DNA from 3 places in the Janthinobacterium sp. GL_088 genome. Region 3 is predicted to be linked to each of the others. Evidence: predicted binding sites of a transcription regulator. Region 3 holds the regulator's gene; each other region holds the start of a gene.
The links. Region 3 encodes sigma-54, which starts transcription at its own class of promoters, with help from an activator protein. Its sites were predicted from a motif close to TGGCANGNAANCTGCTTT; they were not measured.

Region 1 (4,225 bases), 2.6 Mb from region 3:
TGATGCCGCGTGCAACTTGCTCCAGCGCTTCATATTCATCGGTTGTTAATTTCTCGTTCTTCATTACTTTTCCATAAAAGGCCAGGTGTTCGGCCCCCATGGTACGCGCCCCGCTGCGCATCGGCAACAGGCAACGTGAATCTACCGCCGCCCGCCAAGCGGCCAGGCAGCGGAAACACGGGCGTGATGAGCGTTATTTGTAGCTGCGCAGCAGCAGCCATGCGAGGCCGCAACCCGCCACGGCGCCCGCCAGGGCCAGCGCCACAAGGTTTTTGCTGGTGATCACAGGGCGCCGGCCCAGGTAGATTTTGTTATGCAAGGAATTGCCCACGATGGTCTCCTGTACAAGAATTTTTATGATGTCTCATTATAAGAACAGAATCGTGACGGCCGCATGACACTCGACAGTTAGGGCTTGATTTGTATCCACTCGGCAACATTTATTGACGTTTTTGTTGTTTAAATGGCGTAGCGCCGGCGACCACCGCGCAGTCCATTTCCGATCGGAAATAAACGCGGCGTGCGCCTCCCCCGCAACCGCCATGACGGAGCGCAGCGTGCCCGGTCAATGCATTTTCACGGGCGGTGGCGGCGGCGTCGGCTCCTCGACCGGCACGGGGTCGATGTGGGGCGGCGTTTCCGGCGGCGGCGTGACGGGATCGCCTTCCGGCGGTGGCGGCATATCGGGTTCGGGCGTGCTGTGTGCACGCAACAGGGCATGACGGGCTGGTGTTTGCATGTGGCCTCCTTTGCCCCCACTGTAGCCGATGCGGCCAAATCCTGGCGCCCGCCAGTGACGGCATCTGCGGGAACTAAACGGCGTGGCGCCACTCCAACTTGGCAGGTATCTCTCCTGCGAGTGCAAGCGATCCCCATGGCGCGCAAGAAAATCCTCTTCATGGCCGAGGCAGTGACCCTGGCCCACGTCGGCCGCCCCCTGAGCCTGGCCCAGGGTCTGGACGAGAACGAGTATGAGGTGCATTTTGCCTGCGCCGACGGCTATGACTTTTGTTTCAAGCACGCCCCCTTCCGGCGCTGGCGCATCGACAGTATTTCATCGCTGCAATTCCTGCAGGCACTGGCCCAGGGCAAGCCTGTCTACACGGAAAGCACCCTGCACGCGTATGTGGAAGACGACTTGCACCTGCTCAATGCCGTCCAGCCCGATCTCGTGATCGGCGACTTCCGCCTGTCGCTGTCCGTCAGCGCGCGCCTGCAGCGCATTCCCTACATTACCGTCAGCAATGCCTACTGGAGTCCCTGGGTGCGCCAGCACTACACGGTGCCCAGCCTGCCCCTGACAGGCATGCTGCCCATCTGGCTGGCCGATCCGATGTTCCGCCTGATCCGCCCGCTGGCCTTCGCCGCGCATGCCGTGCCCCTGAATCGCGTGCGCCGCAATCACGGCCTGCCATCCTTGGGCAGCGACCTGCGGCGCATCTATACGGATGCCGACCGCACCTTGTATGCGGATATTCCGCAACTGTTCCCGCCGCATGCCATGCCGCCCACGCACGACTACCTGGGCGCCATCATCTGGGCCCCGCCGCTCGACTTGCCGGACTGGTGGCAGCGCCCGGAACTGAGCAGCGGACGGCCCATCATCTATGTCACCCTGGGCAGTTCCGGCCAGGGGCAATTGCTGCCGCGCGTGCTGCGCGCGCTGGCGCCCCTGCCCGTCACCGTGCTGGCAGCCACAGCCGGCACCATCCGCATCGATGCCGTGCCGCCGAATGCCTATGTCGCGCCATTTCTGCCGGGCGACGCGGCGGCCCGGCGCGCCAGCCTGGTGATCTGCAACGGCGGCAGCCCCACCAGCCAGCAGGCACTGACGGCGGGCGTGCCCGTCATCGGCATCGCCGGCAACCTCGATCAATTCCTCAACATGCACGGCATCGCGGGGGCCGGCGCCGGCCTGCTGCTGCGCGCCGACCGCTTCCAGGAAACCACCCTGCGCCATGCCGCCACGCGCATGCTCGACGATGGCCGGGCCAGGCTGGCGGCGCGTCAACTGGCCACGGCCATGCGCGACTATGTGCCCGCGCAACGCCTGCTGCCCCATCTGCACGCCTTGCTGGGTCCGTTGCCGCAAGGCAGCCAGCCTTGACGGGCGGCGTCGGTTTTTCTTACAGCACGTCCGGCAGTACCTGCAGCACGTCAACAAAAGCACGCCAAGTCCTTGATTTCAAAAGAACCTCATGCGTTGGCATGGAAGTCGCTTAAGTCTGGCCATGAGCACCTGCCGACAGGACTCAGGCAAGACTTCCAGACTCACTCAACCACGAGGTGACTACAATGAAACTCTCGAAACTGAAACTGCTCCCGGCCGCAGCGGCACTGGCAATGCTGTGCGTCGCCGGTAGCGCACAGGCGGGTGCCTACGGCTATGCCTACAACAACATCTACGGCCTGCAGATCGCCGCCGCCACGGGTTCCATCACCGCCCTGAACAGCACCACGATCTCGCGCGCCACGGCCACCCTGAATGGCGTCAGCGTCATCAATGGCGGCCCCGGCCTGCTCGACTCGCCCCGCGCCGCCGTCGGCGCCGTGACCAAGGGCGAGAATAATTTCACACAACAAGGTGCCGCGGGCAACTACTCGCGCGGCGATGCGCAGATCGTCAGCACGCAGTTCCCCTCGTTCCCGCCCGGCTCCACCTCCACGCAAGCGGTGAACGTGGCCGAGGCCCACCTGGACGGTCCTTCCGGCACGGCCGATGCATCCGGGCGCAACGGCTCGACCACGGGCTTCTCCGTCAACTTCGTCGTCGGTTCGCCCACGGCAACGCTGAGCTTTGACTTCTTCTCGTCGCCATTCATGCAAGTCTTCCTGCAAAGCACAGTGGGCCAGCTTTCCACCGCGACGGCCAACCTGGTGATGACCATCACCATCACCGACTCGACCGGCGCGACCGTCTTCAACTGGACACCTGATGGCGTCATCGGCTCCGGCATTTTCGGTGGCACGGAATCGGCCGATGCGGCCAACCTGAACACAGGTTTGGCGACTAACTTCCTGACGCGCGGCAACCTGTTTACGTATGACCCCAGCGGTTGCGGCACGCCCACGGGCACGGGCGTGGGCACGGCTTGCGGCGGCCACTTCGCCTCCGTCAGCAATGCTCTAGCGACTGGTAATTACACCCTGACCCTGAATGCGGTGGAAAGCGTGGATCTGGTGAAACAGCAAGCGACACCGGAACCGGGCACCCTCGCCTTGCTGGGGCTGGGTCTGGCTGGCCTCGGCTATGCCCGCCGCCGCAAAGTTGCCGCCTGACCAGGCCACAGGGGGGCTTCACAGGCGAGGGCGTGTCCTCGCCTTTTTTATGTGGCAAGCCTGTCGGTTTTCCTTACAACGCGGCCGACCAGGAGATGAGGATTTTCATGACTACCTTTTTATGCACCCGGCTGCCAACGGCCCTGCTGGCCTTGCTGTTGCTGGCCAGCAGCGGCACTGCCAGCGCCGCCGCCTACGGCTATTCGTACACCAGTGTCTTTGGCCTGGTCATCAGCAATCCCTCCGGCTCCACCACCTTGCTCAGCAACATCGACCTGTCGCGCACCACCGCCACGCTCAATGGCAGCAGCATCATCAATGGCGGCAGCAACGAAATCGATGCGCCACAAGCGAAACGCGGCGCCGTGAGCAAGGGAGAAAACGACTTTACCCGGCAAGGCATGGGCAATGCCTCGTATGCGCGCGGCGAGGCGCAAATCGTCACCTCGCAAATCCCCCCCTTTCCACCGGGCTCGACCAGCACGCATACCGTGAATGCGGCGGAAACCTTCCTGACGGGCAGCGGCAGCGCCGACGCCTCCGGACGCAATGGTTCCAGCACCGCGATGACCGTCAATTTCGTCGTCGGCCAACCGGGCGCGACCCTGGCCTTCGATTTCCAGGCCCTGCCCTTCATGCAACTGTACCTGGACGCGCTGGCCGGCACGGGCTCGGCGGCCACGACGAATATGGCGATGACATTTACCATCATCGATGAAAATGGCCAGATCGTCTTCAACTGGGCGCCCGACGGCAAGCTCGGCTCCGGCATCCTGGGCGGCACCGAACTGGCCGATGCCGCCAACCTCAATACCGGCTACGCGCAAACGCCGCTCACCAGCGGCAGCGTGTTCACCTACGATCCCAGCGGCTGCGGCGCGCCCACGGGCACCGGCATCGGCACGACGTGCGGCGGGCAGTACGGCGCCGTCACGGACCACCTGGT
Region 2 (4,225 bases), 2.7 Mb from region 3:
GCCGCATAGGCGGCGTCCGACAGGGTGCTGAAGAAGGCGCCGAAAGCCAGCGGGATACGGCGCCAGAACGATGGGTGGGACGATGAAGTGCTCATAGGGAACTCGTTTCTCTGATCTGTAGGGAGGCGTCGGCGGCGCGCCCGGTGGCGGGGCCGCTTCGCAGGGTAGTGCTTGTGCCGGGTCTATGTGGCCGGTTGCGTTTGCCCGCATGATACCAGCTACCGGGCCGGCGCCAAAGTCGCCGCCCCCCGCGCAGAGAGCCTGACGCGTGGATTTTCTTTGTTCCTGCGCAAGGAAACGCTCGATTTCATGCTGTTTCGACTAGAATCGCGCATTATCTTTTTGCATGACCTGGATGCCATGTCTACCGACTTTTCCATCTATCTAGCCAGCAGCCTGTATATCGACAGCGACCATCCAGCCGTGCGCGCCAGGGCGGCCGCATTGGCGGCAGGCGCGGTGGGCGACGCCGCCATCGCGGCCCGATGCTTTGCCTTCGTGCGCGACGAGATCGCCCACAGCTGGGACTACCAGCGCAATCCCGTCACCTGCCGCGCTTCCGACGTCTTGCAGCATGGCACGGGATACTGTTATGCGAAGAGCCATTTGCTGGCCGCGCTGCTGCGCGCCAACGGCATTCCTGCCGGCCTGTGCTACCAGCGCCTGGCTGTCGGCGAAGCGGGGCCGCCGTTTTGCCTGCACGGCTTGAATGCCGTGTATCTGCAAGACTTCGGCTGGTACCGCATCGATGCGCGCGGCAACAAGCCCGGTGTCGCGGCCGCCTTCACGCCACCGCGCGAGCAGCTGGCCTTTCCCGTGCTGGCGCTCGAGGAACGCGACTTGCCGGAAATCTGGCCGGCGCCGTTGCCGCAGGTGGTGGCGTCCCTGACCGTCTATGCCACCGTGCAGGACGTGGCGGCGCACTTGCCCGATATCGAATTGTTGCCTCTACAAAAATAATCCAAAGAAAGAAACCATGAAAAAAATCTGTATTGGCTTGATCGGCCTGATGCTGCTGGCCGGTTGCGGCAGCAAGGGCGAGAGCGGCGGACAATCGAGCGCCGCGCGCCTCGATGGCAAGGAAAAGGGCAGCGAGTTTCTTGCCTATGAACATAATGTCAGCGTCGATACGAATGAGGCGCAAGTGCGGCCCCTGTATGAAAAAGTGGTCGCCGCCTGCAAGGCCGACACGGAAAACGGCTGTCTGCTGCTCGATTCCAGCGTCGACAGCGGCCGCTACGTGCATGCGCGCATCAGCATGCGGGCCAAGCCTGCCGGCATCAAGAAGCTCGTCGCGCTGGTCGCGGCCGAAGGCGACGTCACCAGCCAGGGCACCAAGGTGGAAGACCTGGGGCGTCCCGTGCTCGACAGCAAGAAACGCCTGGAAATGCTCAAGCAGTACCAGGCGCAATTGCAAGACCTGGAAAAGCGCTCGGGAGCTAACGTCGACGCCCTGATCAAGGTGACCAAGGAACTGGCCACCGTGCAAGTGGAACTGGAGCAGGCGACGGCGGCCAACGCGCTGTTGATGCAGCGCATCGATACGGACTTGCTGAACGTCGTCGTCAGTGCCGAAGGCAAGCAATCGTTCTGGCGCCCCGTCAAGCGCGCGCTGGGCAATTTCACGGAAAACCTGTCGGAAGGCGTGGCCAACGCCATCACGGCCATGGCCTATATCCTGCCGTGGCTGATCGCTTTCGTGCTGCTGTTCCCGCTGGGACGCAAGGGCTGGCGCCGCTTGAGAGGCGTGCCGCGCAAGGATTAACTTCCTCGGCGCACTGTTTTACGGCAATTTGAAACCTGGCTGCACAGTCCTTGTGCAGCCAGGTTTTTTTTCGTGCGGCGACAGCGGCGTGCACCATGCTGGACGCCTGTTGGCGCTGGCATGCATTCTGCTTTAACAACATCGCAGGCTTAGCTCGACCCCCCACGAACCCATCACAGGAGTCCCCATGTCACGACGCATCATCCTGAAAGCGGCCGCCGCCGGCGCACTGGCCCTGGCCACGTCCACTTACATGCAGGCAGCCTTTGCCGCCGATACGATCAAGGTGGGCATTTTGCACTCCCTGTCGGGCACCATGGCCATTTCCGAAACGTCGCTGAAAGACGTGGCTTTGATGACGATCGCCGAGATCAATGCCAAGGGCGGCGTGCTGGGCAAGAAGCTGGAAGCCGTCGTCGTCGATCCGGCATCGAACTGGCCTTTGTTCGCGGAAAAAGCGCGCCAGCTGGTGACGCAGGATAAAGTAGCAGTCGTGTTCGGCTGCTGGACGTCCGTGTCGCGCAAGTCGGTGTTGCCTGTGTTTAAGGAACTCAACAGCCTGCTGTTTTACCCGGTGCAATACGAGGGCGAGGAGCTGGAAAAGAACGTGTTTTACACGGGCGCCGCGCCCAACCAGCAGGCGATCCCGGCCGTGGAATACCTGATGAGCAAGGATGGTGGCGGCGCCAAGCGCTTCGTGCTGCTGGGCACGGATTACGTGTATCCGCGCACCACCAACAAGATCCTGCGCGCCTTCCTGAAAAGCAAGGGCGTCAAGGATAGCGATATCAGCGAGGTCTACACGCCGTTCGGCCATGCCGATTATCAAACCATCGTCGCCAACATCAAGAAGTTTTCCACGGGCGGCAAGACGGCCGTCATTTCCACCATCAATGGCGACTCCAACGTGCCGTTCTACAAGGAACTGGGCAATGCCGGCCTGAAGGCCACGGACGTGCCTGTCGTCGCGTTTTCCGTCGGCGAGGAAGAGTTGCGCGGCATCGATACCAAGCCCTTGCTTGGCCACCTGGCGGCATGGAATTACTTTGAATCCGTCAAGAATCCCGTGAATACGGCCTTCATCAAGCAGTGGAAGGCCTATGCCGTGGCGCAAAAGCTGCCGAACGCGGGTTCGGTCGTGACGAACGACCCGATGGAAGCGACCTATGTCGGCATCCACATGTGGGCGCAAGCCGTGGAAAAGGCGAAATCGACGGACACGGACAAGGTGATCGCCGCCATGGCGGGCCAGAGCGTCAAGGCGCCATCCGGCTTTACCCTGACCATGGATGCCACGAATCACCACTTACACAAGCCCGTGATGATCGGCGAGATCAAGGCTGATGGGCAATTCAATGTCGTGTGGAAAACCAAGGAACCGATACGCGCCCAGCCGTGGAGCCCGTTCATCAAGGGCAATGAGGGCAAGCAAAAGCTGTAAAGAGCCACGCCAGCGCCATCGGGCAATGCGTCCGGTGGTGCCGACCATCAACGCTTTTCCGGGATATCAATGAGGCTATTCACATCGCAGCTGGTCTTCGCCTGCCTGTGCCTGTCATCCATGGCCCAGGCCGCCATCGATCCATCCTTGCTCAAACCGCTGGCCGGCGACGACCCCGATGCCAGGGTCGCCGCCGTCGCGCAGATCGCCGCCCTGGCCACGCCCGAGGCCGACCGTGTGCTGCAAGCCTTGCAGGGCGATGCCCTGTATGCCGCACCCGACGGCACGGTGTATATCGTCGATGGCGAGCAGGCATATGACCCGGCAAGCGGCAAGAACGTGCCGTTGCCGGACGGCATCGATGGCGTGATGGTCAACAACCGCTTGCGCTCGGCCGTGGCGGGGGCCTTGTCGGGCTTGCAGCTGCTGGCGCCGGAGCGGGCCACGCGCCTGGCAGCCGCGCAGGCCTTGCAAAAGGCGGTTGATCCCGCGCAGCTTCCCCTGATCCGCAAGGCGCTGGCGCAGGAAAACGATGCTGAGATTAAACAGATATTGCAGGTGCTGATCGCCAGCGCCAACCTGCATGCGCCCGACGCGGCCACACGCAAGCAAGCTGTGGAAGCGCTGGCCGGCAGCAGCGATGCGCGCCTGCTGCCCGTGCTGCAAGCCATGCTGGAGAAGGGCGGTGAGCCGGACGAGGCCGTGCAGCTGGCCGCCATCGAAACCATGCGCCAGATCAAGGGACGGGTGGCGCGCATGGAATTCGCCGGCAATGTGTTCTACGGCATCTCTCTGGGCAGCGTGCTGCTGCTGGCCGCGCTGGGGCTTGCCATCACCTTTGGCTTGATGGGCATTATCAACATGGCGCACGGCGAATTGCTGATGATAGGCGCTTACACGACCTACCTGTGCCAGTTGTTCTTCCGCAACTTCCTGCCTGGCCTGCAGGATGCGTATCTGCTGGCTGCGCTGCCGGCTGCCTTCCTCGTCGCCGGGCTGGTGGGCGTGGCGCTCGAGCG
Region 3 (4,225 bases):
CCGGCGTGGTGGAAGTGCAGAATGCGCTGCGCATGGTCCTCCCGCCGAAACCGCGCCCGGCCGCGGCGGCAAAATGACAGAATGAAACAAGGAAACCATACTATGAAGAACATCTTGCTGTTGACCGTATTGTCCCTGGCCATCATGGGCGGGGCGCATGCCGAGAAGGCCGATTCCGAGAAGGAAGCCGTCATCACGGCACGTAGCGGCCACGTCGATGACATCAAGCAGGTGCGCACCCTGACGGGCGACGTCGTGCTGGTCAAGGGTACCCTGACCATGAAGGCGGGCCGGGCCCTGATCACGGAAGACCCGCAAGGCTACCAGTTCATTACCTTCTGGGCCGACCCCGGCAAGCTCGCCACCTTCCGCCAGAAGCGCGATGGCGCGGGCGACCTGTGGGTGGAAGGCGAAGCGGAGCGCGTGGAATACGACAACAAGACGGAAGTGGTGAAACTGTTTTCCAGAGCCAAGCTGACGCGCCTGGAAGGCGCGAAAGTGACCGATGTGGCGAATGGCGCCTTCATCTCGTATGACAGCCGCAAGGAAGAATTCGCGATGGAAAATTCCAACAGCGGCACCAGCACCGCGGATGGCGGCAGCGTGCGCATGGTGATCCAGCCGAAGACCAAGGCGCCGGCAGCGGAGAAAGCGCCGGCCACGCCCGCGCCAGGAAAGAAATAATGGACAATACACGTTGCGGCAGCACCCTGATCGTTCGCGGTCTGCAAAAAACCTATGGCAAGCGGCAAGTCGTGCATGATGTTTCGCTGCAAGTCGAATGCGGCGAAGTGGTGGGTTTGCTGGGCCCGAACGGCGCCGGCAAGACCACATCGTTCTACATGATCGTCGGCCTGGTGCCGTCCGATGGCGGCAGCATCGATATCAGCGGCGTGGACATTTCCAGCCTGCCGATCCACCGCCGCGCGCAGATGGGCCTGTCCTACCTGCCGCAGGAAGCATCCGTCTTCCGCAAGCTGACGGTGGAAGACAATATCCGCGCCGTGCTGGAAATCCAGACCGTCGAAGGCCGTCCGCTGACGAAGGCCGAGATCGAGGAGCGGCTGGATAAATTGCTGGCTGACTTGCAGATTGAAAAGCTGCGCGAGAACCAGGCGCTGTCGCTGTCCGGTGGCGAACGCCGCCGCGTGGAAATTGCCCGTGCGCTGGCCACCGATCCCCGTTTCGTGCTGCTCGACGAGCCGTTCGCCGGCGTCGATCCGATCGCCGTGATCGAGATCCAGCGCATCGTGCGTTTCTTGAAGGAGCGCAATATCGGCGTGCTGATCACCGATCATAATGTGCGCGAGACGCTGGGTATTTGCGACCGTGCCTACATCATCAACCAGGGTTCGGTGCTGGCGTCGGGACGCCCCGACGACATCATCGCGAACGAGTCGGTACGCCGGGTCTATCTGGGCGAACACTTCCGCATGTAAGCCAATGAAACAATCATTGCAGCTGCGCACTTCGCAGCACCTGGCACTGACGCCGCAGTTGCAGCAATCGATACGCCTGTTGCAATTGTCTACCCTGGAATTGCACCAGGAATTAGAGCAATTGCTGACGGATAATCCCTTGCTTGAACGCCTCGACGATCCGCTCGACCGTTCGCTGCGCCTGCTGTCCGACGGGGCCTTGAGTTCCACGGCAGCGCCGGCCGAAGCGCCACCCCAGCCGCCAGGCCAGGACGCGCCCGCCGCGCCGGCCGAAGCGGAAACCTTTGATGGCGAGGCGGGCGACAGCCCGGCCGCCGCCGAGGGCGGCGACAGCGACTGGAGCGAGGCGAGCCGGGGCAAGGCGCCCGACGATGAAGATTCGCGTCCGCAACTGGAGGCCCATCACTGCACCCTGCGCGAGCACCTGATGGAGCAGATGCGCGTGACGGTGCTGGAATTGCGCGATCGCGCGCTGGTCGAGCTGATCATCGACGCGCTCGACGACAATGGCTACCTGGAAGAGTCGCTCGACGACATCCTGGCACGCCTGCCGGAAGAGCTGGAAATCGACACCGACGAGATGCGCACGGCTTTGTCGCTGCTGCAAAGTTTCGATCCGCCCGGCGTGGGCGCGCGCAATGCGTCCGAATGCCTGGCGCTGCAAATCAAGCGCTTGCCGCACATCGCCATGGTGACGCGGCGCATGGCCCTCGTCATCGTCGAAAAGCACCTGGCCTGGTTTGCCCAGCGCGATTTCAACAAGCTGAAAAAAGCCCTCGATTGCGACGATGAAGACTTGCGCGAGGCGCAGACGGTGATTCGCCAGTGCAATCCGCATCCGGGCGCCGTATTCGCCTCGGACGTCTCCGATTACGTGGTGCCCGACGTCGTCGTCAAGCGCGCGCGCAATGGCTGGCAAGTGACCCTGAACAACGACGTCATGCCGCGCCTGCGTGTCAACGCCATGTACGCCAACTTGCTCAAGCAGGGCAAGGGCGAGGGCGCCATGGGCGCACAGTTGCAGGAAGCCAAGTGGCTGATCAAGAATATGCGCCAGCGCTTCGACACGATCCTGCGCGTGGCACAGGCGATAGTAGAAAGACAAAAGAACTTTTTCTCGCATGGGGCCGTTGCCATGCGCCCCCTTGTGCTCCGTGAAATAGCTGATACACTGGGTTTACACGAGAGTACTATCTCGCGGGTAACAACTCAAAAGTACATGCTGACCCCGCACGGCATGTTCGAGTTGAAATATTTCTTTGGTAGCCACGTCGCCACCGAAGCGGGGGGCGAAGCGTCATCGACGGCGATACGGGCATTGATCGTGCAACTGACAGGAGCAGAAGACCCTAAAAATCCTTTATCCGACAGTAAGATTGCGGACATGCTGGGGGAACAAGGCATGGTGATTGCGCGACGTACTGTTGCCAAATACCGGGAAGCGTTGAAAATTCCGCCAGTGAGCCTGCGTAAGTGTTTGTAAGTTTTTTTCGGTTCCTCTGCGGGCCGGATAGGATGGACCGCACGAACCCGATCATCTTTAGGAGTGTGTATGAATCTCACCATCAGCGGACATCATCTCGAAGTGACACCAGCCATCCGTGAATACGTACAAACGAAGCTGGAGCGCGTGAAACGTCATTTCGATCAAGTCATCGATATCGCCGTGATTCTGACCGTGGATAACCTCAAAGAGAAAGAAAAACGTCAAAAGGCTGAAGTCAACCTGCGTTTGAGTGGCAAGACTGTCTATGTGGAAAGCTTGGCGCACGACCTGTACGCCGCGATCGATACCCTGATCGACAAGCTCGATAGGCAAGTGATGAAATACAAAACCAAAGTGCAAGGGCACGGTAAAGAGGCGATCAAGCATCTGCCAGACAACTCCGAGGAAGAAGCCGTCGTCGCCGTCTAAGGCCACCCGCTTCCAGCAGTTGTGATCAACTAAGGGCGCACATCTTGCGCCCTTTTTTGCGCCTGGACCTGTTGAACGCAATCTTCCCCGCGCAGGCGCTAGAATGTTTGCACTTTCACTTCTTTCCTGCCTGCCATGAGCGACTTCGTCCAGACCTCCATCCGCAACCGCACCGGGCACATCGTGCTCGACCGTCCGAAAGCCTTGAATTCCCTGTCGCTGGAGATGGTGCGCGCCCTGAGTGCGACCTTGCTGGCCTGGCGCGATGATCCGCACGTGGACGCCGTCGTGATCCGTTCCAGCAGCGAAAAAGCCCTGTGCGCCGGCGGCGACATCCGTTTCTTTTACGATGCGGGCCTGGCCACGCCGCAAGGCGGCAGCGCCCTGCTGGAAGATTTCTTTACGGAAGAATACGTGTTAAATCATGTGATTCATTTCTATCCGAAACCGTATATTGCCGTGATGGATGGCGTGGTGATGGGCGGCGGCATGGGCGTGGCGCAAGCCGGGCCCGGCAATCGCCTGCGCATCGTGACGGGCCGCACGCGCATGGCCATGCCGGAAGTCAATATCGGCCTGTTCCCTGACGTGGGCGGCAGTTATTTCCTGTCCCGCCTGGCCGGCCAGCTGGGCCTGTATCTGGGCTTGACGGGCCTGACGATCAACGCGGCCGATGCCCTGTACACGGGCCTGGCCGATGTCTACCTGCCCGAGGCGCAGATGGGGGCGCTGCTGGCCCTGTTCGACTCGACTCCGGGCGAGGCCTTGCCGGTAGCCATCAAGGCGCTGGCGGCACCGTTCCAGGCCGAGGCGGGGGTATCTCCGCTGGCCACGGCGCGTGCGGCGCTGGACCGTCATTTCAGTGCGGGTT

Region 1: a site for sigma-54 is predicted at 2,205-2,222, ahead of AC3IQ7_RS20780 (EDSAP-1 family PEP-CTERM protein). Genes of this name have one in related genera too.
Region 2: a site for sigma-54 is predicted at 1,882-1,899, ahead of urtA (urea ABC transporter substrate-binding protein). Genes of this name have one in related genera too.

Annotation. Positions count from the first base shown of each region.
Region 1 is NZ_CM174453.1:4,676,645-4,680,869, forward strand. It holds gene AC3IQ7_RS20760 (hypothetical protein) at 1-64, opposite strand, end outside; gene AC3IQ7_RS20765 (hypothetical protein) at 194-331, opposite strand; gene AC3IQ7_RS20770 (hypothetical protein) at 566-739, opposite strand; gene AC3IQ7_RS20775 (glycosyltransferase) at 875-2,107, shown strand; gene AC3IQ7_RS20780 (EDSAP-1 family PEP-CTERM protein) at 2,296-3,279, shown strand; gene AC3IQ7_RS20785 (EDSAP-1 family PEP-CTERM protein) at 3,387-4,225, shown strand, end outside.
Region 2 is NZ_CM174453.1:4,542,940-4,547,164, reverse strand. It holds gene AC3IQ7_RS20295 (DUF2760 domain-containing protein) at 1-95, opposite strand, end outside; gene AC3IQ7_RS20290 (transglutaminase-like domain-containing protein) at 361-960, shown strand; gene AC3IQ7_RS20285 (DUF4349 domain-containing protein) at 977-1,765, shown strand; gene urtA (urea ABC transporter substrate-binding protein) at 1,953-3,206, shown strand; gene urtB (urea ABC transporter permease subunit UrtB) at 3,276-4,225, shown strand, end outside.
Region 3 is NZ_CM174453.1:802,803-807,027, forward strand. It holds gene lptC (LPS export ABC transporter periplasmic protein LptC) at 1-77, shown strand, start outside; gene lptA (lipopolysaccharide transport periplasmic protein LptA) at 103-684, shown strand; gene lptB (LPS export ABC transporter ATP-binding protein) at 684-1,439, shown strand; gene AC3IQ7_RS03580 (RNA polymerase factor sigma-54) at 1,444-2,922, shown strand; gene hpf (ribosome hibernation-promoting factor, HPF/YfiA family) at 2,992-3,354, shown strand; gene AC3IQ7_RS03590 (3-hydroxyisobutyryl-CoA hydrolase) at 3,490-4,225, shown strand, end outside.